DNA from 3 places in the Streptomyces sp. NPDC002564 genome. Region 3 is predicted to be linked to each of the others. Evidence: riboswitches for the same ligand, from Rfam matches in the RefSeq annotation. Region 3 holds a riboswitch; each other region holds the start of a gene.

Region 1 (9,762 bases), on a different contig from region 3:
GCCGCTGCCGGGATCAGCTCTCACCCGCGGCGCCCGGCGCGCCCGTGTGCGTTCCGGCCGCCAGAGCCGCCAACTCCTCGGCGGTGCGCGGGTCCTCGCCGGTGGCCAGGCCGTGGGTGCGCAGCAGCTCACCGACGGCGATGCCCCAGGGCAGGTGCAGCCCGGCCTGCGCCAGCAGGTCGCGCCGGGCCAGCATCCGCTCCACCGGCCCGGTGCGCACCCCGGAGGGCGTGAGCAGCGCCGCGTCGTCGGCCCAGCGCAGGGCGAGATCCACGTCGTGGGTGGCCATCACCACGGTGGTCCCGGCGTCCCGCAGCCGCTGCAGGGTGGCGAGCAGCCGCTCCTGCCCGTCGGGGTCGAGCCCGGCGGTCGGTTCGTCGAGGATCAGCACGCGCGGACGCATGGCCACGGCACCGGCGATGGCGGTCCGCTTCCGCTGCCCGTAGGAGAGCAGGTGGGTGGGGCGGTCCGCGAGCGCGACGATGTCCAGGGCCGCGAGTGCCTCCGCGACCCGGGCCCTGACCTCGGGGTCCGGCAGGCCGAGGTTGAGCGGTCCGAACGACACGTCCTGCTCGACCGAGGCCGCGAAGAGCTGGTCGTCCGGGTCCTGCACGACCAGCTGCACGGTCGTCCGCAGCCGGGTCAGGCCCCTGCGGTCGTACGTGACGGGAGCGCCGTCCAGGGTCAGGGAGCCCCCGGCCGGGCGCAGTCCGCCGCTGAGGAGCCGCATGAGGGTCGTCTTGCCGCTGCCGTTGCGGCCGAGCAGCGCGAGCGCCCGCCCCTCGACGACGTCGAAGTCCAGGCCGCTGAGCACGGTGGGCCCGTCCTCGTAGGCGTAGGACGCGGCGCGCAGGGCGACCACGGGCCCGCCCGGCCCGTCGGGAGCGCCCGGCTCGCGCAGAGCTGTCGGCTCGCTCATGGCAGGAACCTTTCCAGGACGAGGGTGAGGGCCACCAGGCCCACGAGGAGCGCCGCGGCCGCGGTCACGAAGGGCCGCGAGACCCGGGCCTCGGGCACCAGGACCCGCAGGGTGCCGTCGTAGCCGCGGCCCGCGAGCCCGGCCTGCAGCCGGCCGGCCCGGTCGAAGGCGCGCACGAACGCGGTGGCGCCGAGACCGGCCAGGGAGCGCCAGGTGGCCGCGCGGGTGGTGTGGCCGAGCCGGGCGGCCTGCGCCTGCCGGATGCGGCCCATGGAGTCCAGGAGCAGGAAGCTCATCCGGTACGTCACGAGCGCCACGTCCACGACCGGCGCGGGGACACCCGCCTTCACCAGCCGGGGCAGCAGGTCCGACATCGGTGTGGTGAAGGCGAAGAGGAGCACCCCGAGCGAGGCGGCGGAGGTCCGCAGGAGCAGGCCTCCCGCGCGGGCCGGGCCGCCTTCGGCGAAGGCCACGAACCCGTCGGGGCCGCCGAGTTGGACGAGCAGGGTCAGTGCTCCCGTCACGCAGAAACCGAGCGGCACGCGGTAGGCGCGCCACAGTTTGCGGGGCGGTACGCCCGCCGGGCCGAGCAGCACGGTGACGGCGGTGACCAGCACGAGGGCGGCGCCCGGCCAGGGCGGCAGCGAGATGGCGAGGACGGTGAGTCCGAGCCCGAGCACCGCCTTGTCGACCGGGTGCCGGCGGCGCCAGCGACTGCTGTGCGCCGCCGCGTCGATGGGCAGCACGCCGGATCAGACCTGCCCGGTGCCGGACCCGGCGCCGCCGGCATCGGCCGACCGCCGGGCACCGACGGGCTGGTGCGCGCCGTCGCCGTCCGGCTCGGCGGCCTGGTCGCCGAGCGCCTCCCCGGGGGGCGCCTCTTCGGTGCGGGCGGCCTGCTCGGCGCCCTGACGGCGGCCCTTGCGCAGGCCGAAGTAGTACGCGAGGACGCCCGCTCCGATGGCCGCCTGGAGGGCGAAGAGCGCGGACTCGATCTCGCCGGACGGGGGTTCGTACAGCGGCGAGAACCACGGCTCGTAGTCCGGCTTGATCTCGGTGATGGCCGTCTCGGCCTGCGCGTCGGCGCCGGCGAACGGCTCCTTCTCGTCGTCCCCGAGGCCGAGCGCGAGGGGCAGCACCGCGAGAGCGGCGACGATCACGACGAGCAGGATGTTGATCTTTGCGTTCTTGTTCATCAGGCGCTGGCCCCCGTCTCGGTCCTGGTGGTGGCGTCCGCCTGCTTGCGCTGCAGCAGCACGCCGAGCCGGGTGAGCTCGCCCTTGCTGGACTGCACGAGCAGCCGCATCACGAGGACGGTGAGCAGTCCCTCGCTGACCGCCAGCGGGATCTGCGTGACGGCGAAGATGCCGCCGAACTTGCCCAGCGCGCCGAGGAAGCCGCTGCTGGGGTCGGGGAAGGCCAGGGCCAGCTGGACGCTGGTGACGCAGTACGTGGACAGGTCGGCGACGAACGCGCCGAAGAACACGGCGACCATGAGCGGCACGTCGTACCGCTTGAGGAGCCGGTAGACCGCGTATCCGGCCCAGGGTCCGACGATCGCCATCGAGAACACGTTGGCGCCCAGCGTGGTGAGCCCGCCGTGGGCGAGCAGCAGCGCCTGGAAGAGCAGGGTGATGGTGCCGAGCACCGTCATGATGGGCGGCCGGAACAGGATCGCACCGAGCCCGGTTCCGGTCGGGTGGGAGCAACTGCCCGTCACGGACGGGATCTTCAGTGCGGAAAGGACAAAGGTGAAGGCTCCGGAGGCACCCAGGAGCAGGGTGCTCTCCGGGTGTTCCTTGACCTCACGGGTCAGGGAGCGGACTCCGTGGACGACGAACGGCGCGGACGCGACGCCCCAGGCGATCGCGTGCGCGGGTGGGAGGAAACCCTCGGCTATGTGCATGGCTCAGCAGACCCTCTCCAGCACCTCGTGGATGGACAACGTGCCTTGGCCGGTCTCCTGGCTGACGGGTCTTACCGACCGGACTCCGCCTTCCCGGGTACGCGAGTACCCAGTGGCTGCCGCGAGGGCTGGAGCCGGACTTCCCGATCACAGTGGCGAGGGCCGCACCGGCATCACACCGGATTTCCCGTGCACCAAGGCGTGGTGACATTAGTGCTCAACTGATCTGCTGACAACTTGCGGCCGCTGCGCCGTGATGTCACACGCGAGCGCGTGTACCACCGCGTGCGCCCCTGTTCAGAGCGGGTGCGCGCCGGTTCGGAGCAGGTGCGCGCGTGGTCGGAGCAGGTCCGCGCGGTCCGTGGTCAGGCGCCGTCGTCCGGCGGCGGGGGCGGCTTCGGGGCGCCGCGCGGGGGTGCGATCTTCGCGTACGCGACGGGGGAACCGGCGGGAGCGGCGGCCGGGGTGAGCGCCCGGTCGGCGGGGAGCAGCGCGTCGCGGCGGGCGCCGGGGTCCCAGCCGGTCTCCACGACCCGCTTCTGCACGACGATCGCGCCGAGCAGGACGGCCGCGCCGATCAGCAGCATCAGGACGATCCCGCCGGTTTCGCCCGCCTTCGCCGCATAGCCGATGAGGGTGCCGAACCAGCCGAAGTCGGCGTCGCCGAAGGTGGTGTTCTCGTCCCCGAAGGCGCCGAGGACCTTCAGGAGCAGGGCGGGCAGGAAGGTGATGAGGACGCCGTTGAGGAAGGCGCCGAGTGCGGCGCCGCGGCGGCCACCGGTCGCGTTGCCGTAGACCCCGGCCGCGCCGCCGGTGAAGAAGTGCGGGACCAGGCCGGGCAGCACGAGCGCGAGCCCGAGGGCCGGGTGGAAGACCCAGGCCAGCAGCCCGAGGCTGACGAGACCCCCGATGAAGCTGGCGATGAAGCCGATCAGGACGGCGTTCTGTGCATAGGGGAAGACGATGGGCGCGTCCAGGGAGGGCAGGGCTCCGGGCACGAGCTTCTGCGCGATGCCCTGGAAGGCGGGCACGAGTTCGCCGAGGATCGTGCGGACGCCGAAGAGGATCACGGCGACGGCGATGCCGAACTGCAGGCCCTGCATGACGGACTGCATGACGTAGTCGCCGACGCCGGTCGCGCCCGCCGCGCCGTTCTCGCCGAAGGCCTTGAAGGCCGCCGCCTTGCCCACCTTGCCGAGGAAGACCAGCGACATGATCAGGTAGATGAGCACCATGGACAGGGCGGTGGCGACCATCGAGTCGCGCAGGAAGCGCAGGCCCTCGGGGAGGTTCATCTCCTCGGTGCTGCGGCTGCGCTTGCCCACCAGCTGTCCGGTCGCGCCCGCCGCGATGTACCCGGCCGTGCCGAAGTGGCCGATCGCGACGCTGTCGTTGCCGGTGACACGCTTGGTCCAGGGGTGCGCGAAGGCGGGCATGGCGACCAGCAGGATGCCGAGCAGTACGCCGCCGACGACGACCACGACCCATGACGCCTGGCCCGCGATGGCCAGCACCATCGTCAACAGGGTCGCCATGAACAGCATGTGATGCCCGGTCAGGAAGACATAGCGCAGCGGGGTGAAGCGGGCCAGGAGCAGGCTGACGGCGAAGCCGAGGATCATCAGCCAGGCGACGCGGGCGCCGTACTGCTCCTGCGCGATGCCGACGATCGCCTCGTTGGTGGGGATCACTCCGTGCGCCCCGGTGGCGCCCTGGATCATCTCGCCGAGCGGGGCGAGGGCGCCGACGACGAGCGTCGCGCCGGCCCCGATGAGCAGGAAGCCGAGCGTCGCCTTGATGGCGCCGCCGACGATCTGCCCGGCGGTCTTCTTGAGCGCGATCAGACCCGCGGCCGTGATGAGGCCGATGAGGTACGCGGGTTGGCTGAGGATCTCGTTGACGAGGAACTCGGCGATCGACACGAGCCAGTCCATGGTGGTTCCCTCCTGGGCGCGGGGCCGTCAGACGTCGTAGGTGTCCCTGAGCACGCGGTCGGCCTCCGCCGCGCTGGTGAAGTCCTCGACGACCTTCACCGGGACGCCCACGTCACCGAGGGTCCTGGCGATCTCCCGCGAGGTGAGGATGGCGACGGCCTCGTCGGCCTTGCCCTTGGCCGAGATGGTGTCCGTCGCCTCCACGGTGACGTACCGGCCCCATCCCCAGCGGTCCAGGACGCCCTCGACGGTCTGCTTGAGGAACAGGCTCGTGCCGACGCCGTTGCCGCAGACCGTCAGGATCTTGTGCAGGTCCCCGCCGCGCGCGGCCCGTCCGCGCGGCCGGGCGGGCGCGGGGCCATCGCCGAGGAGGGCGTGCACCTGGGCGGGCGTCGTCGCCTCGCGCAGCGCACGGGCCGTGCCGGGGTCGGCGAGCAGCCGGGCCAGGGCGCCCATCGCCGCGGTGTGCTCGGAGGCGTCCTTCGCGGCGAGGCCGACCACCAGCTCGACGGGGTCGTTGGTGTCGTGCCCGAACGCGACCGGGGCCGCGAGGCGCACCCAGGACATGCCGGTGCGCAGGACGGCGGGCGAGGGGCGGGCGTGGGCGAAGGCGAGCCCCGGCGCGATGACGATGTAGGGCCCGTTCTCCTGGACGTTCTCGATCATCTCCGCGGTGTACGTGTCGGTGGCGGCACCGGTGGCGACCATCAGGTCGCCGGCGCGCCGGACGGCCTCGCGCCAGTTCGCCGCCGGGGCGTCGAGGAGCACGGCTTCCACGGGGAGGATCTCGGTCAGCGCTGCCATGCCCATGATTGTCTCCGACGTGCGGGGCCCGGCACGTCGGCGCCGCCGTTCGGGGCGCAGCCACGCGGGGTGCCCCCGGAAAGAGTGACGTGACCAGGGTGGATGGCCCCAGCGGCGGTTGGCGGTACGGCCCCGGGAGGTAGATGTGCGCCTGCCGGTGTGCAACGACCGGTTCCGTCACGAATGGAGACGCCTAGATGGCAGCAACGACAGTCCGGGCCACCCGCCGCACCCGCCTCGGCGCGAAAGTGCTCGCGCTGGTCGCCACGGCGACGCTCACCGTGGGTGCCCCCTCCTGGGCGAGCGCACCGGCCCCGGCACCGGCCAGGGAGGACGCTCCCGCGCCGCGCACCTCGCCGTTCACCGGTCTCACGGCCGATCAGGGGCCGGTCCTCGCCGTGAAGTTCGACAACGCCCGGGGAGCCCGGCCGCACACCGGCCTCGACCAGGCCGACATCGTCTACGTGGAGAAGGTCGAGGGCGGCATGAGCCGCCTGATGGGCGTGTACTCCAGCAAGTACCCGCGCGCGGTCGGACCGGTGCGCAGCGCCCGCGAGTCCGACGTGGAGCTCCTGCGCCAGTTCGGCCGCCCCGCGCTCGCCTACTCCGGCGTGCGCAGCGCGCTGCAGAAGACGCTCAGGGACTCGCCGCTGTACGCCCGCCCGCACGGCCGGGTTCCCGGCGCCTACTTCCGTGAGGGCGGCCGCGCCGCGCCGCACAACCTGTTCCTGCGTCCGAAGGCGCTGCTGCGGTCGGCGCCGAAGGCGGACCGGCCGAACGACATCGGCTTCCGGTTCGGCGCGGCCCCGCAGGGCGGCACCCGCGCCGACGTGCGGACCGTCAGATACGCCTCGGCGAGCCACTCCTTCCGCTGGTCGCCGCGGGAGGGCCGCTGGCTGGCGTCCTTCGACGGCGCTCCCGCGCGCAGCACGGCGGGGGCGCAGCTCGGTGCCCGCACCATCGTGATCCAGCACGTGACCATGCGCCCGTCGCGCTTCAAGGACGTCAACGGCGCGGTCACCCCGTACATCGAGACGGTCGGCAGCGGCAAGGCCACCGTGCTGCGGGACGGCAAGGCCTACGCGACGCGCTGGAAGCGGTCCGCGGCGACCGGTGGCACCACCTTCACCCGGCCGAACGGCGAGCCGATGCCGTTCGCGCCGGGCCAGGTCTGGATGGTCTTCGCGGACCGCTGACCCGGGCGCCCGACGGCCCGCGGCGCACCGCGACGGCGTGACCCGGCCCGCCTCCGTGAGGGCGGGCCGGGTCACGCAAAACGGGCCGGCCGGGACACTCCCCTGCGGGGTGGTGTCCCGGCCGGCCCGTCACCGGAGGGGGCGGTGGGTCACCGACCCACGGGCTCGAGCTCCCGGTCGGTCTCCGCGTCGGGCGTCACGGTGTCGCCGAGGTTCTTGTGCAGCTGCTCGCCCTCCACGTCCACGTTCGGCAGCGCCTTGTCCAGCCAGCGCGGCAGCCACCAGGCCGCCTTGCCGAGCAGGGCGAGGACGGCGGGCACGATGGCCATGCGGACGACGAAGGCGTCGAAGAGGACGGCGATGGCCAGGCCGAAGCCCATCATCTTGATCATGTCGTCGTTCTCCATGATGAAGCCGGAGAAGACGCTGATCATGATGATCGCGGCCGCGGCCACGACCCGCCCGCCGTGGGTGAAGCCGGTCACGACCGACTCGCCGGGGCGCGCCCCGTGGACGTACGCCTCGCGCATCCGGGTCACGAGGAAGACCTCGTAGTCCATCGCCAGGCCGAAGACCACACCGATCATGAAGATCGGCATCATCGACATGATGGGGCCCGGCTGGTCGACGCCCACGATGTCCGCGAGCCAGCCCCACTGGAAGACCGCGACCACGGCGCCGAGCGCGGCGGCCACCGAGAGCAGGAAGCCGAGCGCGGCCTTGAGCGGGACCAGGATCGATCGGAAGACGAGCATCAGGAGCAGGAACGCCAGGCCGACCACGAGCCCGAGGTAGGGCAGGAGCGCGTCGTCCAGGGTCTGCGAGAAGTCGATGGTCATCGCGGTCTGGCCGGTGACCAGGATCTCGGAGCCGGTGTCCGACCCAAGGCCGTCCGCGGTCGAGCGGATCGACTTGACCAGTTCCTCGGTCTTGTGGTCGCTCGGCCCGGTCTTCGGGACGACGTTCATGATCGCGGTGTCGCCGGCCTTGTTGGCCTGGGCCGGGGTCACGGCGGCGACGCCGTCGATCTTGCCGATCGCGTCGCCGACGGTCTTGGCGGCGCCCGCCACGTCGGTGTCCTTGCTGATGGTGACCATCAGCGGGCCGTTGAATCCTGCGCCGAAGGACTCGGACAGCATGTCGTAGGCCTTGCGCTGAGTGCTGTCCGGCGCCGACGTGCCCTCGTCGGGCAGGCCGAGCTCCAGGCTGGCGGCCGGGACGGCCACGGCACCGAGGCCGAGGACGGCGACCAGGAGCACGGACAGCGGGTGACGCAGCACGAAGCGCGCCCAGCGGGTGCCGAGCTTCGGCTTGGCGTTCGGGTCGATCAGCGAACCGGCGGGCTTCTTGCGGTCCTTGCGGCGCAGCACCTTGCGGCCGGCGAAGCCGAGGAGCGCGGGGATCATGGTGAGCGCGATGAGGACGGCGATCACGACGGTCGCCGCCGCGGCGAGGCCCATCTTGGTGAGGATCGGGATGTTGACGATCGCGAGGCCCGAGAGGGCGACGACGACGGTGAGCCCGGCGAACACCACGGCGGAGCCCGCGGTGCCGGTGGCCCGGCCCGCCGCTTCCTCGGGGGTACGGCCCTCGGCTATCTCCGCGCGGTAGCGGGAGACGATGAAGAGGGCGTAGTCGATGCCGACGGCGAGGCCGATCATCATCGCGAGCGTGGAGGTGGTGGCGGAGAGGTCGAGCACGCTGCCGAGGGCGCCGATGCCGGAGATGCCGATGCCGACGCCGATGATCGCGGTGAGCAGCGGCATGCCCGCGGCGACCAGCGAGCCGAAGGTGAGGATCAGGACCACCGCGGAGATCGCGATGCCGATGAGTTCGGCGCTGCCGCCCATCTCCTGCTCGGCCATGACGGCGTCGCCGCCGGTCTCGACCGTGAAGCCCGCGTCACGGGTCTTGTCGGTCGCGTCGGTCAGCGCGTCCCGGGCCTTGTCGGTGAGCTCGGTGGCGGCGACCTTGTAGGTGACCGCGGTGTAGGCGGTGCTGCCGTCCTTGCTGACCGTCTTGGCCTTGTAGGGGTCGTCGACGCTCGCGACCTGCGAGCCCTTGCCGATGGCCGCGACCAGCTTCTCGACCTCGGCCTTGGACGAAGCGTCGTCGATCTTCTCGCCCTCGGGGGCGCGGATCACGACTCGGGCGCTGGCACCGTCGGCGCTGGCGTCGGGGAAGCGCTTCTCAAGCAGGTCGAAGGCCTTCTGCGACTCGGTTCCCGGCATCGAGAAGGAGTCTTCGGGCGGGGCGGGAGCGGCCGAGGCGGCAAAGCCGGCCCCCGCCAGCAGCACCACCCACAGCAGCGCCACATAGCGGCGTCGCCGGAAGGCGAGGCGGCCTAGTTTGTACAGGAACGTAGCCACGGCGAAAGGGACTCCCGTCGGATTCGGCAGGCGCGGACGACCCTCTGCCGGTGCGATCGGCGCACGTCAGCGGGTCCAGCAGGATCGGTTTCCATCCTCACTGCCGAATGCGGGACACAAGTCCGCCTGCAAGCCGGACTATCGGCCCACGGTCGCTGTACTGCGTCGGGCGCGGAGTCATCCCCTGGGAGGAGACCCGATCTCCGTTTCTAGGCCACAGGGTGCAGTCACGTGTCAACAGTTCCGACATCATTGGCGCGGAACCATCCACTCCCCTTCCATCTACTCCCAGCTCCGGACACATGTCTGCACCCCACACGCACATGTCCGTCCGAGCGCGGTTTACGGCCGGTGGCCGAAAGTCGCCGTCGAGGCCTGCCGGGAGGCCGCCGAGCGCTCCCGCGTCCGGTCCTCCCTCCTCCGCCCCGGGTCCTAGGACCCACGGCCGGTGCCGGGGCCGTCCCGGGGCCGTGGCCGGGGTCCGCGGCGCCCACCAGACTGGGGCCATGGACACCGAACGCATCGACGCCTACCTGCGGCGCATCGGCGCCGACCGCCCCGCCGCCCCGACCGCGCAGGCCCTGCGCGACCTGCACCTGGCACATCTGCGCGGCGTGCCCTTCGAGAATCTCTC
Region 2 (9,762 bases), on a different contig from region 3:
TGGCGCAGCGCTTCGAGCACCGCCGGGTCCGGCTTGGCCCACATGCCGCGCGACTCCGCCTCCAGGAGGCGTTCGGCGATGCCGTGCAGCGCCCAGGGGTTGTTCTCCTGGAGGAACTGACGGTTCGTCGGGTCCAGCACGTACGTCTCGGTGAGCTTGTCGTACATCCAGTCGGCGACGACGCCCGTCGTGGCGTCGTACCCGAACAAGTAGTCCACGGTGGCGGCGAGTTCGAAGGCGCCCTTGTAGCCGTGGCGGCGCATCGCCTCGATCCACTTGGGGTTGACGACGCGGGCGCGGAAGACCCGGCTCGTCTCCTCCACCAGCGTGCGGGTGCGGACCGTCTCGGGGCGCGTCGAGTCGCCGATGTACGCCTCCGGGGCGGTGCCCCGCAGCGCGCGGACGGTCGCCACCATGCCGCCGTGGTACTGGAAGTAGTCGTCCGAGTCCGCGATGTCGTGCTCGCGGGTGTCGGTGTTCTTCGCGGCGACCGCGATGCGCTTGTACGCGGTCTCCATCTCGCCGCGCGCGGGCCGGCCCTCCAGGCCGCGGCCGTAGGCGTAGCCGCCCCACACCGTGTACACCTCGGCGAGGTCCGCGTCCGTGCGCCAGTCGCGGGAGTCGATGAGCTGCAGCAGGCCCGCGCCGTACGTGCCCGGACGCGAACCGAAGATGCGGGTGGTGGCCCGGCGTTCGTCGCCGTGCTCGGCCAGGTCGGCCTGGGTGTGGGCGCGGACGTAGTTGTGCTCGGCGGGCTCCTCCAGCGAGGCGGCGAGCCGCACCGCGTCGTCGAGCAGGCCGATGGTGTGCGGGAACGCGTCGCGGAAGAAGCCCGAGATGCGCAGCGTCACGTCGATGCGGGGGCGGCCGAGCTCCTCGTACGGGACGGCCTCCAGGCCGGTGACCCGGCGCGACGCGTCGTCCCAGACGGGGCGGACGCCGAGCAGCGCCATGGCCTCGGCCACGTCGTCGCCCGCGGTGCGCATCGCGCTGGTGCCCCACAGGGACAGGCCCACGGAGGTGGGGTAGTCGCCGTTGTCCGACCGGTACCGCTCGACCAGGGAGTCGGCCAGGGCCTGGCCGGTCTCCCACGCGAGGCGGGAGGGGACGGCCTTGGGGTCGACCGAGTAGAAGTTGCGGCCGGTCGGCAGGACGTTGACCAGGCCGCGCAGCGGGGAGCCCGAGGGGCCCGCGGGGACGAAGCCGCCGCGCAGCGCGTGCACCGCGTGGTCGAGCTCGGCGGTGGTGCCGGCCAGCCGCGGGACGACCTCGTGGGCCGCGAACTCCAGGACGGCGGCGACCTGTTCGCCGTGGCCCGCGGCCACCGAGGCGACCGCCGCCGGGTCCCAGCCCGCGTCGTCCATGGCCTGCACCAGGGCGCGGGCCTTCTCCTCCGCCTCGTCGGCGGTGACCCGGGTCGCCGCGGACTCGTCGAGGCCGAGCGCCTCGCGCAGGCCGGGCAGCGCGGCCGTGCCGCCCCAGATCTGGCGGGCGCGCAGGATCGCCAGGACGAGGTTGACGCGGTCGGCGGCGGCCGGGGCCTGGCCGAGCACGTGCAGTCCGTCGCGGATCTGGGCGTCCTTGATCTCGCAGAGCCAGCCGTCGACGTGCAGCAGGAAGTCGTCGAAGCCGTCGTCCTCGGGGCGCTCCTCGAGGCCGAGGTCGTGGTCCAGCTTCGCGGCCTGGATGAGCGTCCAGATCTGCGCGCGGATCGCGGGCAGCTTCGCCGGGTCCATGGAGCTGATCTGCGCGTACTCGTCGAGGAGTTGCTCCAGGCGCGCGATGTCGCCGTAGGAGTCGGCGCGCGCCATCGGCGGCACCAGGTGGTCGATGAGCGTGGCGTGCACGCGGCGCTTGGCCTGCGTGCCCTCGCCCGGGTCGTTGACCAGGAAGGGGTAGATCAGCGGCAGGTCGCCGAGCGCGGCGTCCGGGCCGCAGGCCGCCGACAGGCCCGCGTTCTTGCCGGGCAGCCACTCCAGGTTGCCGTGCTTGCCGAGGTGGATCATCGCGTCGGCGCCGAAGCCGCCGTCGGCCGCGGGGGCGGCGATCCAGCGGTAGGCGGCCAGGTAGTGGTGCGAGGGCGGCAGATCGGGGTCGTGGTAGATCGCGATGGGGTTCTCGCCGAAGCCGCGCGGCGGCTGGATGAGGATCAGCAGGTTCTCCCGGCGCAGGGCCGCGAGCACGATGTCGCCCTCCGGGTCGCCGCCCCGGCCCACGCGGGACGTGTCCAGGAACATCGTGCCCGGCGGGGGACCCCAGTGGCCCTCGACGGACTCCCGCAGCTCCGCGGGGAGCGTGGCGTACCAGCGCTTGTAGTCGGCGGCCGGGATGCGCACCGGGTTGGCGGCGAGCTGCTCCTCGGTGAGCCACTCCTGGTCGTGGCCGCCCGCGTCGATGAGCGCGCGGATCAGCTCGTCGCCGTCGCCGGAGACCAGGCCGGGCAGGTCGGCCTCGGGGCCGAAGTCGTAGCCCTCGGCGCGCAGCCTGCGCAGCAGCGCGACGGCGGACGCGGGGGTGTCGAGGCCCACCGCGTTGCCGATCCGGGAGTGCTTCGTCGGGTACGCGGACAGCACCAGGGCCAGCCGCTTGTCGGCCGCCGGTATGTGCTTGAGGCGGGCGTGCCGTACGGCGATGCCGGCGACCCGGGCCGCGCGCTCGGCGTCGGCCACGTACGCGGGCAGGCCGTCCTCGTCGATCTCCTTGAACGAGAACGGCACGGTGATCAGGCGGCCGTCGAACTCCGGCACCGCGATCTGGCTCGCGGCGTCCAGCGGCGAGACGCCCTCGTCGTTCTCCTCCCAGGAGGCGCGCGAACCGGTCAGGCACAGCGCCTGCAGGATCGGTACGTCCAGGCCGGTCAGGGCGCCCGCGTCCCACGACTCGTCGTCGCCGCCCGCGGAGGCCTCGGCGGGCTTGGTGCCGCCGGCCGCGAGGACCGTCGTGACGATCGTGTCGGCGGCGCGCAGCGTGTCGATCAGCTCGGGCTCGGGGGCGCGCAGCGAGGCCACGTACAGCGGCAGGGGCCGCGCCCCCGCGTCCTCGATCGCGCCGCACAGCGCGTCCACGAAGGCGGTGTTGCCGCTCATGTGGTGGGCGCGGTAGTAGAGCACCGCCACCGTCGGGCCCTCGACCGGGCGCGCGGTGCGCTCCAGCGGGCCCCAGGACGGGGCGGGCGCGGGCGGCTCGAAGCCGTGGCCGGTGAGCAGCACGGTGTCGGAGAGGAAGCGGGCGAGCTGCTCCAGGTTCGCCGGTCCGCCGTGCGCCAGGTAGGCGTGGGCCTCGGCGGCGATGCCGACCGGCACGGTGGAGGAGGCCATCAGCTGGGCGTCGGGCGCCTGTTCACCGGTGAGCACGACGACCGGGAGGCCGGTGCCGATGAGCTGGTCCAGGCCGTCCTGCCAGGCGCGGACACCGCCCAGGAGGCGCACGACGACGAGGTCGGCGCCGTCGAGCAGGGCGGGCAGCTCGGTGAGGTCGAGGCGGGCGGGGTTGGCGAACCGGTAGTCGACCGGGCCTCCCGCCGCGCGGGCGCTGAGCAGGTCGGTGTCGGAGGTCGACAACAGCAGAAGCATGCGGGCGCAGGCCTTCCTCGGGGTGTCCGCGCCCCGGGTGGTCGTATGGACGGCAGGAGTTCCTGGCTCGCCCCACACGGGGTGGGGTTCACAGTGGCGGGACCGCGCCGGATTCGCACCGGGCTTCCTCCCTCGGGTCCTGGTGGACCCACGCCGTCGCTGGCGTCGGCGGTCCGATGAGCGGACCGCCGCCTGCATAGTAAGTCCTGCCCGTCGCCGGTGGGGCGGGCACCTGCCGGGACGACCCGTCTCGCCGGGCGCCCCGCCGGATCCGCGTGGGTATGCTCGCCGCCATGCCGCCCACCCGAGCACCCTCCCCAGACCAGGGCGAATCCCTCATACGCGACCGGGGTGACGCCTGCCCCGGAGCCCTTCGCCTGCACCGCGCCGACGACGGCCGACTGGCCCGCCTCCGGCTGCCCGGCGGGCTTCTGACGTCCCGTCAGGCCGCCGTGCTGGGCACCGCGGCGGAGCGTCTGGCGGACGGGAACCTCAGCATCACCTCCCGCGGCAACATCGAGCTGCGCGGCCTCGGCGAGAGCTGCGGCGGCGAGCTCTCCCGGCTGCTCGCGGACGCCGGCCTGCTGCCCTCCGAGCGGCACGAGCGCGTCCGCAACATCGTGGCGTCCCCGCTGGCGGGAACCGACGGACTCGGCCACGCCGACCTGCGGTGGTGGGTCCGTGAGCTGGACGCGCTGCTGTGCGCCGAGGAGTGGACGACGGACCTCTCCGGCCGCTTCCTGTTCGCCCTGGACGACGGGCGCGGGGACGTGGCCCGGCTCGGCGGCGATGTGACCTTGATCGCAGAATCGGGCGGCACGGCGGTCGTCCGGCTCGGGGGCCGCGCCTTCCGGGTGGCTGCCGCGGACGCGCCGCGCGCCGCCCTCGCCGCCGCCGGGGCGTTCCGCGCCGCCGCGGGCAACGGCGCCTGGCGGGTGGGGGAACTGCCCGGCGGGCACCCCGTGGACGTAGCCGGGGCCCTGGCCCAGGCGGGCGTCGACGCCGGTCCTGCCGAGGCGTGGGCCGTCTCCCGGAGCGCCCCGCCGGCCCCCGGCGTCGTCGGCCGCGCCGTGGCCGTCCACGCCCGGCTCGGCCGGGTCACCGCAGCCCAGTGGCGCGCCCTGCTCCCCCTGCCCGCCGACGAACTGCGCGTCACCCCGTGGCGCGGCTTCGTCCTGCCCGGCTTCGCCGACGGGGCGGACGCCCGCGCGCGACTGCGCGCACTGGCGGACGCCGGATACCTGACCACCGCCGACTCGCCCTGGCTGGGCGTGGGCGCCTGCACCGGCCGCCCCGGCTGCGCCAAGTCCCTCGCCGACGTCCGCGCGGACGCCGTGCCCGGCGCCGGCGGGCTGCCCGTCCACTGGTCCGGCTGCGAACGGCGCTGCGGCCACCCGCGCGGCGACTGGGTCGACGTCCTCGCCACCGGCGACGGCACCTATGAGGTGACGGTGCGCGTCCCGGGCGAGGAGTGGACGCCCGTCACGGGCGGCACCTTGACCGAGACGGTCACCACGGCACGTACCACTCCGACAACGACGGCCACGAAATGAGCGAGAGCACAGTGTTCGACTACGAGAAGGACGGCGCGGCGATCTACCGCGAGTCCTTTGCCACCATCCGCGCGGAGGCCGACCTCGGCGGTCTGCCCGCCGACGTCAGCCAGGTCGCGGTCCGGATGATCCACGCCTGCGGGATGGTCGACCTCGTGCAGGACCTCGCGTACAGCCCGCGGGTGATCGCCGACGCCCGCAAGGCGCTGCGCGACGGCGCGCCGATCCTGTGCGACGCGAACATGGTCGCCAGCGGCGTCACCCGCAAGCGGCTGCCCGCCGACAACGACGTGATCTGCACCCTGGCCGACCCGTCCGTGCCCGACCTCGCGGCCCGCCTCGGCACCACCCGCAGCGCCGCCGCCCTGGAACTGTGGCGCGACCGCCTCGACGGCTCGGTCGTCGCCATCGGCAACGCGCCCACCGCGCTCTTCCGCCTCCTGGAGATGATCGAGGAGGGCGCGCCGCGTCCGGCCGCCGTGCTCGGCATCCCGGTCGGCTTCGTCGGCGCGGCCGAGTCCAAGGACGCCCTGGCCGCGCACGCCTCGGGCCTGGAGTACCTGGTCGTCCGCGGCCGCCGGGGCGGCAGCGCCATGGCCGCGGCGGCGATCAACGCGATTGCGAGCGAGTCGGAGTGAACACCGCACAGCAGCAGGGCAGGCTCTACGGCGTCGGGCTCGGGCCCGGCGACCCGTCGCTGATGACCGTCCGCGCCGTCGAGGTGATCGCCGCCGCCGACGTCGTCGCGTACCACTCGGCCCGGCACGGCCGTTCCATAGCGCGCTCGATCGCGGCGGCGCACCTGCGCGCCGACCACATCGAGGAGGCGCTGGTCTACCCCGTCACCACGGAGACCACCGACCACCCCGGCGGCTACCGCGGGGCCCTCGACGACTTCTACGAGGAGGCCGCGGCCCGGCTCGCCGCCCACCTCGACGCGGGCCGCACGGTCGCCGTCCTCGCCGAGGGCGACCCGCTCTTCTACGGCTCCTACCAGCACATGCACAAGCGCCTGGCGCACCGCTACCCGACCGAGGTGATCCCCGGCGTGACCTCGGTCAGCGCGGCGGCGGCCCGCCTCGGCACCCCGCTGGTGGAGGCCGAGGAGGTGCTCACCGTGCTGCCCGGCACGCTCCCCGAGGAGGAGCTCGCCGCGCGCCTCGCGGCGACGGACTCGGCGGTCGTCATGAAGCTGGGCCGGACGTTCGGCACGGTGCGCGGCGCCCTGGAGCGGGCGGGCCGGCTCGACGAGGCCCGCTACGTCGAGCGGGCCACCATGGCGGGCGAGCGCACCGGCATGCTCGCCGAGGTGGACCCGGACTCGGTGCCGTACTTCTCCGTGGCGGTGCTGCCGAGCCGGGTGGCGCCGCTGACCGGCGGCCCCGCGCCGGAGCCGGTTTCGGGGACCCCGGAGCGGGGCGAGGTCGTGGTGGTCGGCACGGGGCCCGCGGGGCCGCTGTGGCTGACGCCCGAGACGCGCGGGGCGCTGGCCGCGGCGGACGACCTGGTCGGCTACACCACGTACGTCGACCGGGTGCCGCACCGCCCCGGACAGCGGCGGCACGGCTCCGACAACCGCGTCGAGTCCGAACGCGCCGAGTTCGCCCTGGAGCTCGCCCGGCGCGGGCGGCGGGTGGCCGTCGTCTCGGGCGGCGACCCCGGCGTCTTCGCGATGGCCACGGCCGTCCTCGAGGTCGCCTCGCAGGACGCGTACGCGCAGGTGCGGGTCCGGGTGCTGCCCGGGGTGACCGCGGCGAACGCGGCGGCGGCCCGCGCGGGCGCGCCGCTCGGCCACGACTACGCCACGATCTCCCTCTCCGACCGCCTCAAGCCGTGGGAGGTCATCGCGGAACGGCTGGCCGCCGCCGCCTCCGCCGACCTGGTCCTCGCGCTCTACAACCCCGGTTCGCGCAGCCGTACCTGGCAGGTGGGCAAGGCCCGCGAACTCCTCCTCGAACACCGGGCGCCGGACACCCCGGTCGTCCTCGGCAGGGACGTCGGCGGCCCCGGGGAGAGCATCAGGACCGTCCGCCTGGCCGACCTCGACCCGGCCGAGGTGGACATGCGCACCCTCCTGATCGTCGGCTCCTCACAGACCCGCTGGGTCACCCGGCGATCCGGCGAGGAACAGATCGTCTGGACCCCGAGGCAGTACCCGGAGCCGCCGGGGACCCCGCAGCACCCCTAGGGGCGCGGGGAATTGCGCGACCGGCCTACGCGCCCCGGCGTCCTTCGCCGAGGAGGCGGCGGACCCAGTCCGCCGCCTCCTCGGGCGTGGCGACGACGGTCCCCGCCTCCGGCACGGCGGGCCGCCGGACGACGACGACCGGCACCCCCGCCTCGCGCGCGGCGACCAGTTTCGGCGCCGTCGCCGCACCCCCGCTGTCCTTGGTCACCACGACGTCGATCCGGTGCTCGCGCAACAGCGCCCGTTCCCCGTCCAGCGTGAACGGCCCGCGGTTTAGGAGGACCTCCGTGCGCGCCGGGTACGGCGGCTCGGGCGCGTCGACGGAGCGTACGAGGAACCACAGGGCGGCGAGCTCCTCGCCCGCGAACGCGGCGAGGCCCATCCGCCCGGTGGTCAGGAACACCCGCTCGCCCAGCGCGGGCAGCGCCCGCGCCGCCTCCGCCAGGGAGCCGACCGGGTGCCAGTCGTCGCCCGCACCCGCGACCCAGCCGGGCCGCCGCAGGGCGAGCAGGGGAACATGGGCGAGCGCGGCGGCCGTCGCCGCGTTGAACGAGATCGTCCCGGCGAAAGGATGGGTGGCGTCGATGAGCGCGTCCACGCCGTGCCCGCGCAGCCAGGCGGCCAGCCCCTCCGCCCCGCCGAATCCGCCGACGCGGACCTCGCCCGGCGGCATCCGGGGCGCCGCGACCCGCCCCGCGAGGGAGCTGGTCACCCGCGGCCCCGGCGTCCGGGCCAGCAGTTCCGCCAGGCGGCGGGCCTCGGTCGTTCCCCCCAGAATCAGTACGTGCACGGAGTTCGGTTTCCTTCATGAGTGAGGCAAGTGGGGCCACGGGCGGGCGCAGCGCCCAACTCAAGCACACCGGTCTGCGGCCCGGCTGGACGACCGGCGCCTGTGCGACCGCCGCCACCACCGCCGCGTACACGGCGCTGCTGACCGGCGACTTCCCCGACCCGGTGACGATCACCCTGCCCAAGGGGCAGACCCCCGCCTTCGCGCTGGCCGCCGAGGAGCTGGGCGCGTCGCACGCCATGGCGGGCATCGTGAAGGACGCGGGCGACGACCCGGACGTCACGCACGGCGCCCTGGTGCGGTCCACGGTGCGGCGGCTGCCGCCCGGCTCCGGGGTGGTCTTCAGGGCGGGCCCCGGCGTGGGCACCGTCACGCGGCCCGGGCTGCCCCTGGACGTCGGCGAGCCCGCGATCAACCCCGTGCCGCGGCAGCTGATGCGCGACCACGTGGCGCTGGTGGCCGGGCGCGCCGGGGTCGCCCCGGACGTCGAGATCACCGTCTCCGTCGACCACGGCGAGGAGATCGCCCGCTCCACCTGGAACCCGCGCCTCGGCATCCTCGGCGGCCTGTCCGTCCTCGGCACCACCGGGGTCGTCGTGCCCTACTCCTGCTCGGCGTGGATCGACTCGATCCGGCGGGGCGTGGACGTGGCGCGGGCGGCGGGGCGCACGCACGTCGCGGGGTGCACGGGCTCGACGTCGGAGAAGACGGTCGTCGCCGAGTACGGGCTGCCCGAGGACGCCCTCCTGGACATGGGGGACTTCGCGGGCGCGGTCCTCAAGTACGTGCGCCGCCACCCCGTGGACCGCCTCACGATCTGCGGCGGCTTCGCCAAGCTGTCCAAGCTGGCGGCCGGTCACCTGGACCTGCACTCGGCCCGCTCCCAGGTCGACAAGGGCTTCCTCGCGGAGCTGGCCCGCCGGGGCGGCGCGTCCCCGGCGCTGGCCGCACAGGTCGCCGGGGCCAACACGGGCCTCGCGGCACTGCAGCTGTGCGCGGCGGCCGGCGTGCCGCTGGGCGATCTGGTCGCCGCGCGGGCCCGCGACGAGGCGCTCGGCGTGCTGCGGGGCGCGCCGGTGCGGGTGGACGTCCTGTGCATCGACCGGGCGGGCAACGTGGTGGGGCGCGGCGCCCTCGGATGAGGCGGCGCGGCCGGGGCCGTCAGCAGACGTGACGGTCCCGCTCCGCCGAGTACAAGTGACTGTCGCGGAACTGCGAGGCCCCCAGCGTCCGCCCCACCATGATGACGGCGGTCCGCACGATTCCGGCCTCCTTCACCTGCCCCGCGATGGACCCGAGCGTGCCGCGCAGGACGACTTCGTCGGGGCGGCTCGCGAGGGCGACCACGGCGGCCGGGCAGTCGGCGCCGTAGTGCGGGAGGAGTTCGTCGACGACGCGGTCCACGTAGCCGGCGGCCAGGTGCAGGACGAGGAGGGCGCCGCTGCGGCCGAGCGTGTCCAGGTCCTCGCCCGCGGGCATGGCCGTCGCGCGCTGCGCGATGCGGGTGAGGATGACCGTCTGGCCGACGGTCGGCACCGTCAGCTCCCGCTTCAGCGCGGCCGCCGCGGCGGCGAACGCCGGTACGCCCGGCACCACTTCGTAGGGCACCCCGGCCGCGTCCAGCCGCCGCATCTGCTCGGCCACCGCGCTGAACACGGA
Region 3 (9,762 bases):
GCACCGGGACGGGGCCCGCCGACAGCTGCAGGAAGGACAGGACCTGGGGCATGGCCTCGACGCACTCGGCGACGGCCGCGGGGGCGAGGTCGTCCGGCGCCGGGTGGGCGAGCGACCAGGCGTCGAAGAGGGCGACCCAGCCGCGCAGCACGGCGGTGTCGTCGCGGTTCCAGGCGCGCAGCCGCCAGCCGGGGCGGGCGCTGTCGCCGTGCACCTCGATGAGGCCCGCGAGGCGGGCGGTGTCCCAGTCGGCGCGGACCTGACCGACGGTCAGTCCCAGCTCGGCGGCGGCCCGTTCGGCGGTGGTGTCGGAGAGGGTGCCCTTGCCGTCGGGCGTCGCGCCGGTGCCGCCGGGGCCCGGGCGCAGGGCGGCGTCGGCCCAGCGGGCGACCCGTGCGGCGGCGGCGAGACCGGCGCGGGCGCGCCGGGCCAGCTCCGCCGGGGCGGGGGTGCCCTCGGGCGGCCGGGGCGCGGGACGGCGCGTGCGGCGGCCGCTCATCGCGCCGGGTGCGGCGGAGAGGGGTCGTGTGCTGTCGCGCCTGGCCTCTCCTCGCTCTTCGGCCTTCGGGTAGGGCGCGTGGACAAGTCGGAGCCTGGAGTCGCGCGGGGTACGGGACGTCACGGGAGCAGTCTTCCTGTTGACGGTCCGAAAACCCAAACGGAATGAGGACGCAGGCGGCGCGAGGGGGCCGTGCGGGCCGCCGGGGAGGGCGGCCCCCGCGGTCACATCAGGGGCGTGAGGAAGCGGCGCAGCGCCTCTTCGTAGCCCGCCGGGTCGGCGTTCCACATGGCGCCGTGCGGCGCGTCCGGCACGGTGTGCAACGTGACCAGGTCCGGGCGCTGTTCGGCCAGGCGGCGGGAGAGCGCCCAGGGGGCGACGGCGTCGCCGGGGCCGTGCACGACGAGGGTGGGGACCGACAGGGCGGCGGGGTCGGCGGCGGCCAGGGTGCGGTCGCCGCGCAGCCCGGTGCGGCCCTGGGCCGCACGGACCGCAAGCGGAAGGAGCGGCCCCGGGGTGCGTCGGGCACCGGCGAGGGCCCGCAGGGTGGTCTCCCAGCTGAGCACCGGGGAGTCGAGGACGAGGCCGCTGACGCGGTCGCGCAGCGCGGAGTGGACGGCGGCGTGCAGGCACATGGCGGCGCCGGTGGACCAGCCGTGCAGGACGACGCGCTCGGCGCCGTTGCGCACGGCGTAGCGGATGGCGGCGTCCAGGTCGCGCCACTCGGTCTCGCCGAGGTGGCCGAGGCCGTCCGGGGAGCGGGGCGCGCCCAGGTCGCCGCGGTAGGCGAGGTCGAGGACGGGGAGCTGCAGGCGGTGCAGGAAGTCCATGACGACCATGGGGTGCTCGCGGGTGGTGCCCAGGCCGTGCACGGTGATGACCCAGGTGTCGCGGGCGCCGGGCACGAACCACGCGGGCAGGCCGCCGAGTTCGCCGGGGATGTCGATGTCCGCGTGGTCCAGGCCGAGCGCGGCGTGCGGGTCCCCGATGTGGACCTGCGGGGTGAGCCAGACGCGGGCGCCGGGGTCCAGGGAGCCGTGGGTGACGGCTTCGAGGCGGCGTACGACGGTGTCGGCCTCGTGCGGGGCGGACTCCAGGACGGGGCCGACGACCGCGTGGGTGCCGTTGCCGCTGAGCCCGTACGTGCCGGGGCGCAGGCTGGCCAGCGACCGGGTCAGGGTGATCTGGCCGGCGGCCGTGGCGTGCACGGTCAGGCGCGGCTCGGTCGGCAGGGGACGGCCCGCGGGCGCCTTGAGGGCGGCGTCGCTGGCGAAACGGCCCGCCGCGATGGCGGCTGCGGCGGTCCCGAGGGCGGCTGTGACTGCGGTGACGGCCGCTGCCGTCGCTTTGGCTGGGCGCACCGTCCCAGTGTCCGGGGGCGAGGGCTCCGGGGCCAGTGGGCGGTGCCCGCGGGGTGACCCGGCGGCTCAGCGGGCCGGCTGGCCGTAGCCCCGCAGTTTCGCCTCCGCCTCGCGCAGCTGGGCCGGGGAGAGGAGCGAGGGGGCGCGGCCCGGGACCCCGGACGCGGTGAGCCAGAGGCGGGACATCCACTCCAGCTGGGCCGTGCGGTCGTACGCCTGGGAGAGGGTGCCGCCGTAGGTGACCGTGCCGTGGTTCTGGAGCAGGCAGCCGGTGCGGTCGCGCAGCGCCTCCAGCATGGACGCGGCGAGTTCCTCGGTGCCGTAGAGGGCGTACGGCGCGACGCGGGCGGGGCCGCCGAGGATGCCGGTCATGTAGTGGACGGCGGGGAGCTCGCGGACCAGCATCGAGACGGCGGTGGCGTGCACGGCGTGGGTGTGCACGACCGCCTCGGCGTCGGTGGCGCGGTAGATCGCCAGGTGCAGCGGGAGTTCGCTGGTCGGCGCGAGGTCGCCGAGGACCTGCCGGCCCCGGAGGTCGACCCCGACCACGTCCTCGGGCCGCAGCCGGTCGTAGGGGACGCCGCTCGGGGTGACGAGGACGGTGTCGCCGACGCGCACCGACACATTGCCGGAGGTGCCGACGACCAGGCCGTCCCGCACCGTCCTGACGGCCGTGTCCACCAGCTCGTCCCAGGCCCGCCCGATCGCGTCGCGTGCCGCGTGGCCGTCCTGCTGGCCCGTGTGGTCCCCGTGCTCCCGCTGCTCAGTCATGCGGTGATCCTGCCAGCCGGGGGCCGGTCGCTGCAGGGCGCCGGGACGGAACGTCGGGGGCGGCGCGGCCCGTGCCGTTCCGCTTGGGGTGGCGGGCGGTCCGGCCGGCGGGCGGGGCCGGGTGACCAGGATCTCCCCGGCGGTTCCGCGGGGGTGCCGCGAGGGTGCGGGCGGGGGTGGGCCGCCGGATGGCGGAACCCGACACTCCGGCCAGTTTGCGGGGCGGACGGCCTGCCTCCGTACGATCGTCTTCGGCCGCCCGGCACGGACAGGGCGACGGCGCTCCGCTTCGGGTCACCGCACCGCCCGGCCCAGTTCACTTTCCGTTCACCCGGGTTGCCTACGTTCCACATGCCACTGACGTCCAACAGAAGCCTGGGTAAATGGAACACATCACGCTTCTCCTCGGGATCGTGATCGTCACCGCTCTCGTGTTCGATTTCACGAACGGTTTCCACGACACTGCCAACGCGATGGCGACGACCATCTCGACCGGCGCTCTGAAGCCCAAGACGGCGGTGGCCATGTCCGCCGTGCTGAACCTCGTCGGTGCCTTCCTCTCCGTCGAGGTCGCCAAGACGATCTCCGGCGGCATCGTCAACGAGGACGGCCTCAAGACAGAGGTCATATTCGCCGCGCTCGTCGGCGCGATTCTCTGGAATCTCCTGACCTGGCTGGTGGGCCTGCCCTCCAGCTCCTCGCACGCCCTCTTCGGCGGCCTCATCGGCGCCGCGGTCATGTCGATGGGCTGGTCGTCGATCAACGGCGGCACCGTCGTCACCAAGATCCTGATCCCGGCCCTCGCCGCGCCGCTCGTGGCGGGCATCGCCGCGATGCTGGCCACCCGCCTGACGTACCGGATCGGCCGCAACACCGACACCAAGGCCACCGCCAAGGGCTACCGCGTGGGCCAGATCGCCTCCGCCGGCCTCGTCTCCCTGGCGCACGGCACCAACGACGCGCAGAAGACCATGGGCATCATCACGCTCGCCCTGGTCACCGGCGGTGTCCTCAACCCCGGCGCGAACCCCCCGATGTGGGTCATCGTCTCGGCCGGTGTGGCCATCGCCCTCGGCACCTACCTGGGCGGCTGGCGCATCATCCGCACCATGGGCAAGGGCCTCACCGACCTCCAGCCGCAGCAGGGCTTCGCCGCCCAGACCAGCGCCGCGACGGTCATCCTCGCCTCCTCGCACCTGGGCTTCTCGCTCTCCACCACGCAGTCCTGCTCCGGCGCCGTGATGGGCGCGGGTCTGGGCCGCAGGGGCGGCGTGGTCCGCTGGTCCACCGCCACCCGGATGTTCGTCGCCTGGGGTCTGACCCTGCCGGCCGCCGGTCTGGTCGGCGCGGGCGCGGAGTTCCTCACCAAGCAGGGCCCCTGGGGCATCGCGGCCACCGCCGCGATCCTGGTCGGCGGCTCGGCCGTGATCTGGGCCCTCTCGCGGCGCGACGCCATCGACCACACCAACGTCACCGACGACGCGATCCGGCCGGGCGACACCGCCCCGGCCACCGAGCCCGCCGGTGTCGTGACCACCGCGATCGCCGCCGTCTCGCCGCCCCCGGCCGGGGCGGTCACCGCGGACGCGTCCGTCAAGGCCGGCGTCTCGGCCCCGACCACGACCACCACCGGCGCCATGGCGGACCCCGCCCGGCCCGCGACGGTGTAAGGACAGATCAGCATGAGCATCGACTGGGCAGCACTCGGCTCCGTCTTCGGAGTCAGCCTCGCGGTCACGGTGGCCCTGGTGGGCCTGTTCACCCTCGGCATCGTCGGTCTCTCCAAGCAGGAGGCGGCGACCGCTTCCGGCGGCGGCCCGGCGGCACTGGCCCGCACCGGCGCGTACGCCTGCTTCGCGCTGTGCGCGGCGGCGGTGGCGTACGGGATCTTCCTCATCGTCGCCTGACACCAGCTCGTCCCCGGTGGGGCGCGGAGCGTGCGAACGCCCCGCGCCCCACCGGTGTGTGCGGGGCGTGCGCGGGAGCCGCTGTGGGCCCCAACACACTCTCCCGCCGCAGGTCAACAGCGAGTTGACGGGCCTTCGCGGGCCGTGGTGGACTGCCGGGGCCAACTACGGCGGCAGCAGAGGAAGCCGGTGCGAATCCGGCGCGGTCCCGCCACTGTCACCGGGGAGCATCTCCCCGTGAGCCAGGAACTCTCGCCACCGCATCACGTCGAACCAGGGCGCGGACACCCTGAGTGAGGACATATCGCCATGCTCGGCCGCCCGGTGCCGGTTCCCTCCCCGCGTACGCCCGCTCTGCCGAGCGAAGCGGCGGGCTGAGCCCGTGCGTGCCGACCGCGACTTCGCGTACGGCGCCGCCGCCGGCCTTCTCGCCGACCTGCTGCTCGGCGATCCCCGCCGGGGCCATCCGGTCGCCGCGTTCGGCCGTGCCGCGGGTGCCGTCGAACGACGGCTGTGGCGCGACCACCGCGGCTGGGGCGCCCTGCACACCGCCGTGTGCGCCGGCGGCGCCACGGGTGCCGCCGCCCTCGCCGCCCGCCTCGTGCGCCACTCCCCCGCCGCGGGCGTCGCGCTGACCGCCGCCGCGACCTGGTCGGTGGTCGGCGGGACCTCGCTCGGCCGTGAGGCGCGGGCCGTCGGCGGGGCGCTGGCGGCCGGGGACATCGAGGTGGCGCGGGAGCGGCTGCCGCACCTGTGCGGGCGCGACCCGCAGGCGCTGGACGCCGACGGCATCGCGCGGGCCGTCGTGGAGTCCGTCGCCGAGAACACCTCCGACGCGGTCGTCGGCGCGCTCGTGTGGGGCGCGCTGGGCGGTGTGCCCGGACTCGTCGGGTTCCGCGCGGTCAACACGCTGGACGCGATGGTCGGCCACAAGTCGCCGCGTCACCGCCGCTACGGCTGGGCCTCCGCCCGGCTCGACGACGTCGTGGGCTGGCCCGGCGCCCGGCTCACCGCGGCCCTCGCGACCCTGGCCGGCGGCTCCCCCGGGGGCGCGGCACGGGCCTGGCGCGCGGACGCCGCGCAGCACCCGAGCCCGAACGCCGGGCCCGTCGAGGCGGCCTTCGCCGGGGCGCTGGGCGTGCGGCTCGGCGGGACCCTCTCGTACGCGGGACGGGTCGAGCACCGGCCGGTCCTGAACGGCGCGGGCCGCGCCGTGCGGGTGACGGACATCGAGCGCGCCGTGCGGCTGTCCCGGCGGGTGAGCTGGCTGGCGCTCGGCGTCGCGGTGGCCGCACACCGGACACTGAGGTCGGCAACGTCAGGGAGACAATCATGAGTGGTGGACTGCTCGTCGCGGGGACCACCTCCGACGCCGGCAAGAGCGTCGTGACCGCCGGCATCTGCCGGTGGCTGGCCCGCAAGGGCGTGTCCGTCGCGCCGTTCAAGGCACAGAACATGTCCCTGAACTCCTTCGTCACCCGCGAGGGCGCCGAGATCGGCCGGGCCCAGGCCATGCAGGCGCAGGCCGCCCGCGTCGAGCCGAGCGCGCTGATGAACCCCGTGCTGCTCAAGCCGGGCAGCGACCGGTCGAGCCAGGTCGTGCTGATGGGCAGGCCGGTGGGCGAGATGAGCGCGCGCGGATTCTTCGGGACCGCCGGATCGGCGCCCGGCGAGCGGCTCCGGGGCGGTGGCCGGGCCGCGCTGCTCGACACCGTCGTGGGTTGCCTCGACGAGCTCCGGTCCCGCTACGACGCGGTGATCTGCGAGGGCGCGGGCAGCCCCGCGGAGATCAATCTGCGGCGCACCGACATCGTGAACATGGGCATCGCGCGCGCCGCCCGCTTTCCCGTCCTCGTGGTCGGGGACATCGACCGGGGCGGGGTGTTCGCGTCGTTCTTCGGGACGACGGCGCTGCTGAGCGCCGCCGACCAGGAGCTCGTCGCCGGATACCTGGTGAACAAGTTCCGCGGCGACGTCTCCCTGCTCGAACCCGGCCTCGACATGCTGCTCGGCCTCACCGGGCGCCGCACGTACGGCGTGCTGCCCTTCCAGCACGGGCTCGGGATCGACGAGGAGGACGGCCTGCGGGTGTCCCTGCGCGGCGCGGTCCGGGAGTCCGTGGTGGCGCCGCCGGTCGGCGAGGACGTGCTGCGCGTCGCCGTGTGCGCGGTGCCGCTGATGTCCAACTTCACGGACGTGGACGCGCTGGCCGCGGAGCCGGGCGTCGTCGTGCGGTTCGTGGACCGGGCCGAGGAACTCGTCGACGCCGACCTCGTCGTGGTGCCCGGCACCCGCGGCACCGTGCCCGCCCTGCGCTGGCTGCGCGAGCGGGGCCTGGCCGACGCGCTGGCCCGGCGGGCCGCCGAGGGCCGCCCGGTGCTCGGCATCTGCGGCGGGTTCCAGGTGCTCGGCGAGCACATCGAGGACGACGTCGAGTCGCGCGCCGGGTCGGTGGACGGCCTGGGGCTGCTGCCGGTGCGGGTGCGGTTCGCCCGCGAGAAGACGCTGGCCCGGCCGGTCGGCGAGGCCCTCGGGGAGCGCGTCGAGGGGTACGAGATCCACCACGGCGTGGCCGAGGTGCTGGGCGGGGAGGCGTTCGTCTCCGACGACCGGGGACACGGCCTGGACGGCTGCCGGGTCGGCGAGGTGTGGGGCACGCACTGGCACGGGGCGCTGGAGAGCGACGGGTTCCGGCGCCGGTTCCTCGCCGAGGTGGCCCGGGCGGCCGGGCGCCGCTTCGTGCCCGCCCCCGACACCAGCTTCCACACGCTGCGCGAGACGCAGCTCGACCTGCTCGGCGACCTGATCGAAGAACACGCGGACACGGGCGCGCTGTTGGACCTGATCGAGAAGGGCGTACCGGCGGGTCTGCCGTTCGTCCCGCCGGGAGCGCCGTCGTGACCGGCGCCGCGCCCGCCCGCGGGCCCGCCGCGCCGAAGGGCCCCGCCCCGCACCACCCCGCACGCATCAAGGAGGCACTGTGAGTACCCCGTATCCGTTCACCGCCCTCGTCGGGCAGGACGACCTGCGGCTCGCGCTCTTGCTGAACGCCGTATCGCCCGCCGTGGGCGGCGTGCTCGTACGGGGTGAGAAGGGCACCGCCAAGTCCACCGCCGTGCGCGCGCTGTCGGCGCTGCTGCCCGAGGTGCCGGTCGTCGCCGGGTGCCGCTTCTCCTGCGATCCGGCCGCCCCCGACCCCCGCTGCCCCGACGGCCCGCACGGGTCGGGCGGCGCCGCCGCGCGGCCCGCGCGGATGGTCGAGCTGCCGGTCGGCGCGTCCGAGGACCGGCTCGTGGGCGCCCTGGACATCGAACGGGCCCTGGCGGAGGGCGTGAAGGCCTTCGAGCCCGGCCTGCTCGCCGACGCGCACCGCGGCATCCTGTACGTCGACGAGGTCAATCTGCTCCACGACCATCTGGTCGACCTGCTGCTCGACGCCGCCGCGATGGGCGCCTCGTACGTCGAGCGCGAGGGTGTGTCCGTCCGGCACGCCGCCCGGTTCCTGCTCGTCGGCACGATGAACCCCGAAGAGGGCGAGCTGCGCCCGCAGTTGCTCGACCGGTTCGGGCTCACCGTCGAGGTGGCCGCGTCCCGGGAGACCGACCAGCGCGTCGAGGTGGTGCGGCGGCGGCTGGCCTACGACGACGATCCCGAGGGCTTCGCGGGCCGCTGGACCGGGGACGAGTCGGCGCTGCGCGACCGGGTGGTGGCCGCACGGGCGCTGCTGCCCGAGGTCGTCCTCGGCAACGCCGCGCTGCGGCAGATCGCGGCGACCTGCGCGGCGTTCGAGGTCGACGGGATGCGCGCGGACATCGTGATGGCCCGTACGGCGACGGCGCTGGCCGCGTGGGCGGGGCGCACCGACGTGCACAGCGAGGACGTGCGGCAGGCCGCGCTGCTCGCGCTGCCGCACCGTAGGCGCCGCAACCCCTTCGACGCGCCGGGCCTGGACGAGGACAAGCTCGACGAGGCGCTCGACGAGGCCCGCGAGGACGAGGGGCCCGAGGGCGACGACGACCCCGACGGCGGCGGTCCCGACGGTGGCGGCGGCCGGCCGCCGGCCGACGACTCCGGTGCGCCCGACTCCCCCTCCGCGCAGTCCCCCTCCGCCGAACCGCCGTCGCCCGAGCTGCCCGGACAGCAGCAGGGCCCCCGGCACGACGACGCGGACCGTGACCCGGGGGAGCCCGCGCCCGCGCCGGGCGGCGCCGCGGGCGAGCAGCAGGCGGTACGGGCCGCCGAGCCGTTCCGCACGAAGATGCTGAGCGTGCCCGGCATCGGCGAGGGCGCGGCGGGCCGGCGCTCGCGCGCCCGCACCGAGCACGGCCGCACGACGGGTTCGCGCCGCCCGCGGGGCGCCCTGACCAAGCTGCACCTGGCCGCCACCGTGCAGGCCGCGGCCCCGCACCAGAAGGCGCGCGGCCGCTCCGGTACGGGTCTGGTGGTGCGCCGGGACGATCTGCGGCAGGCGACCCGCGAGGGGCGCGAGGGCAATCTCGTGCTGTTCGTCGTGGACGCCTCCGGGTCGATGGCGGCGCGGCAGCGGATGAGCGCCGTCAAGGGCGCCGTCCTCTCGCTCCTCCTGGACGCCTATCAGCGGCGCGACAAGGTGGGCCTGGTGACGTTCCGCGGCAAGGACGCCGAGGTGGCGCTGCCGCCGACGTCGTCGGTGGACGCGGCCGCGGCCCGCCTGGAGTCGCTGCCGACCGGCGGGCGCACCCCGCTGGCCGCGGGCCTGCTGAAGGCGCACGACGTGCTGCGGGTCGAGCGGCTGCGGGACGCCGCGCGCCGCCCGCTGGTCGTCGTGGTGACCGACGGGCGGGCGACCGGCGGCGTCGAGCCGGTGGCGCGCGCGGGCCGGGCGGCCCGGCTGTTCGCGGCGGACGGTGTGGCCTCGGTGGTCGTCGACTGCGAGTCGGGCTTCGTGCGCCTGGGCCTCGCGGGCGAGCTCGCGGGTGAGCTCGGCGGCACGGCCGTGACGCTCGACGAGCTGCGCGCGGACTCCATCGCCGGTCTCGTCAAGGACGTACAGGGAATGAACTCGCCTTCGAGGAGGGCCGCTTAATGCCGCAGGGACAGCCGAGCGTCGTGCCGGACGACGGGCTCACGACGCGCCAGCGCCGCAACCGTCCGCTGGTCTTCGTCCACACGGGCATCGGCAAGGGCAAGTCGACCGCCGCGTTCGGGCTCGCGCTGCGCGCCTGGAATCAGGGGTGGCCGGTCG

The links. A riboswitch is a leader RNA that binds a small molecule or an ion and turns the genes downstream of it on or off. The one in region 3 is predicted to bind cobalamin.
Region 1: it holds a riboswitch for cobalamin, as region 3 does, so the genes downstream of both, ACFYXE_RS29315 (energy-coupling factor ABC transporter permease) here and ACFYXE_RS37550 (cobalamin biosynthesis protein) in region 3, are expected to answer to the same signal.
Region 2: it holds a riboswitch for cobalamin, as region 3 does, so the genes downstream of both, cobN (cobaltochelatase subunit CobN) here and ACFYXE_RS37550 (cobalamin biosynthesis protein) in region 3, are expected to answer to the same signal.

The regions. Positions count from the first base shown of each region.
Region 1 is NZ_JBIARE010000009.1:253,299-263,060, reverse strand. It holds gene ACFYXE_RS29330 (energy-coupling factor ABC transporter ATP-binding protein) at 14-919, opposite strand; gene cbiQ (cobalt ECF transporter T component CbiQ) at 916-1,665, opposite strand; gene ACFYXE_RS29320 (energy-coupling factor ABC transporter substrate-binding protein) at 1,672-2,115, opposite strand; gene ACFYXE_RS29315 (energy-coupling factor ABC transporter permease) at 2,115-2,825, opposite strand; cobalamin riboswitch at 2,855-3,039, opposite strand; gene ACFYXE_RS29310 (PTS ascorbate transporter subunit IIC) at 3,191-4,759, opposite strand; gene ACFYXE_RS29305 (PTS sugar transporter subunit IIA) at 4,787-5,563, opposite strand; gene ACFYXE_RS29300 (DUF3048 domain-containing protein) at 5,761-6,759, shown strand; gene ACFYXE_RS29295 (MMPL family transporter) at 6,909-9,128, opposite strand; gene ACFYXE_RS29290 (arylamine N-acetyltransferase) at 9,635-9,762, shown strand, end outside.
Region 2 is NZ_JBIARE010000007.1:323,172-332,933, reverse strand. It holds gene cobN (cobaltochelatase subunit CobN) at 1-3,572, opposite strand, end outside; cobalamin riboswitch at 3,610-3,730, opposite strand; gene ACFYXE_RS25600 (cobalamin biosynthesis protein CobG) at 3,854-5,125, shown strand; gene ACFYXE_RS25595 (precorrin-8X methylmutase) at 5,122-5,763, shown strand; gene ACFYXE_RS25590 (precorrin-2 C(20)-methyltransferase) at 5,760-7,313, shown strand; gene ACFYXE_RS25585 (cobalt-precorrin-6A reductase) at 7,339-8,103, opposite strand; gene ACFYXE_RS25580 (cobalt-precorrin-5B (C(1))-methyltransferase) at 8,121-9,245, shown strand; gene cobM (precorrin-4 C(11)-methyltransferase) at 9,265-9,762, opposite strand, start outside.
Region 3 is NZ_JBIARE010000022.1:971-10,732, forward strand. It holds gene ACFYXE_RS37525 (hypothetical protein) at 1-622, opposite strand, end outside; gene ACFYXE_RS37530 (alpha/beta hydrolase) at 724-1,860, opposite strand; gene ACFYXE_RS37535 (class II aldolase/adducin family protein) at 1,927-2,631, opposite strand; gene ACFYXE_RS37540 (inorganic phosphate transporter) at 3,015-4,301, shown strand; gene ACFYXE_RS37545 (hypothetical protein) at 4,314-4,538, shown strand; cobalamin riboswitch at 4,670-4,813, shown strand; gene ACFYXE_RS37550 (cobalamin biosynthesis protein) at 4,921-5,874, shown strand; gene ACFYXE_RS37555 (cobyric acid synthase) at 5,871-7,439, shown strand; gene ACFYXE_RS37560 (putative cobaltochelatase) at 7,519-9,603, shown strand; gene cobO (cob(I)yrinic acid a,c-diamide adenosyltransferase) at 9,603-9,762, shown strand, end outside.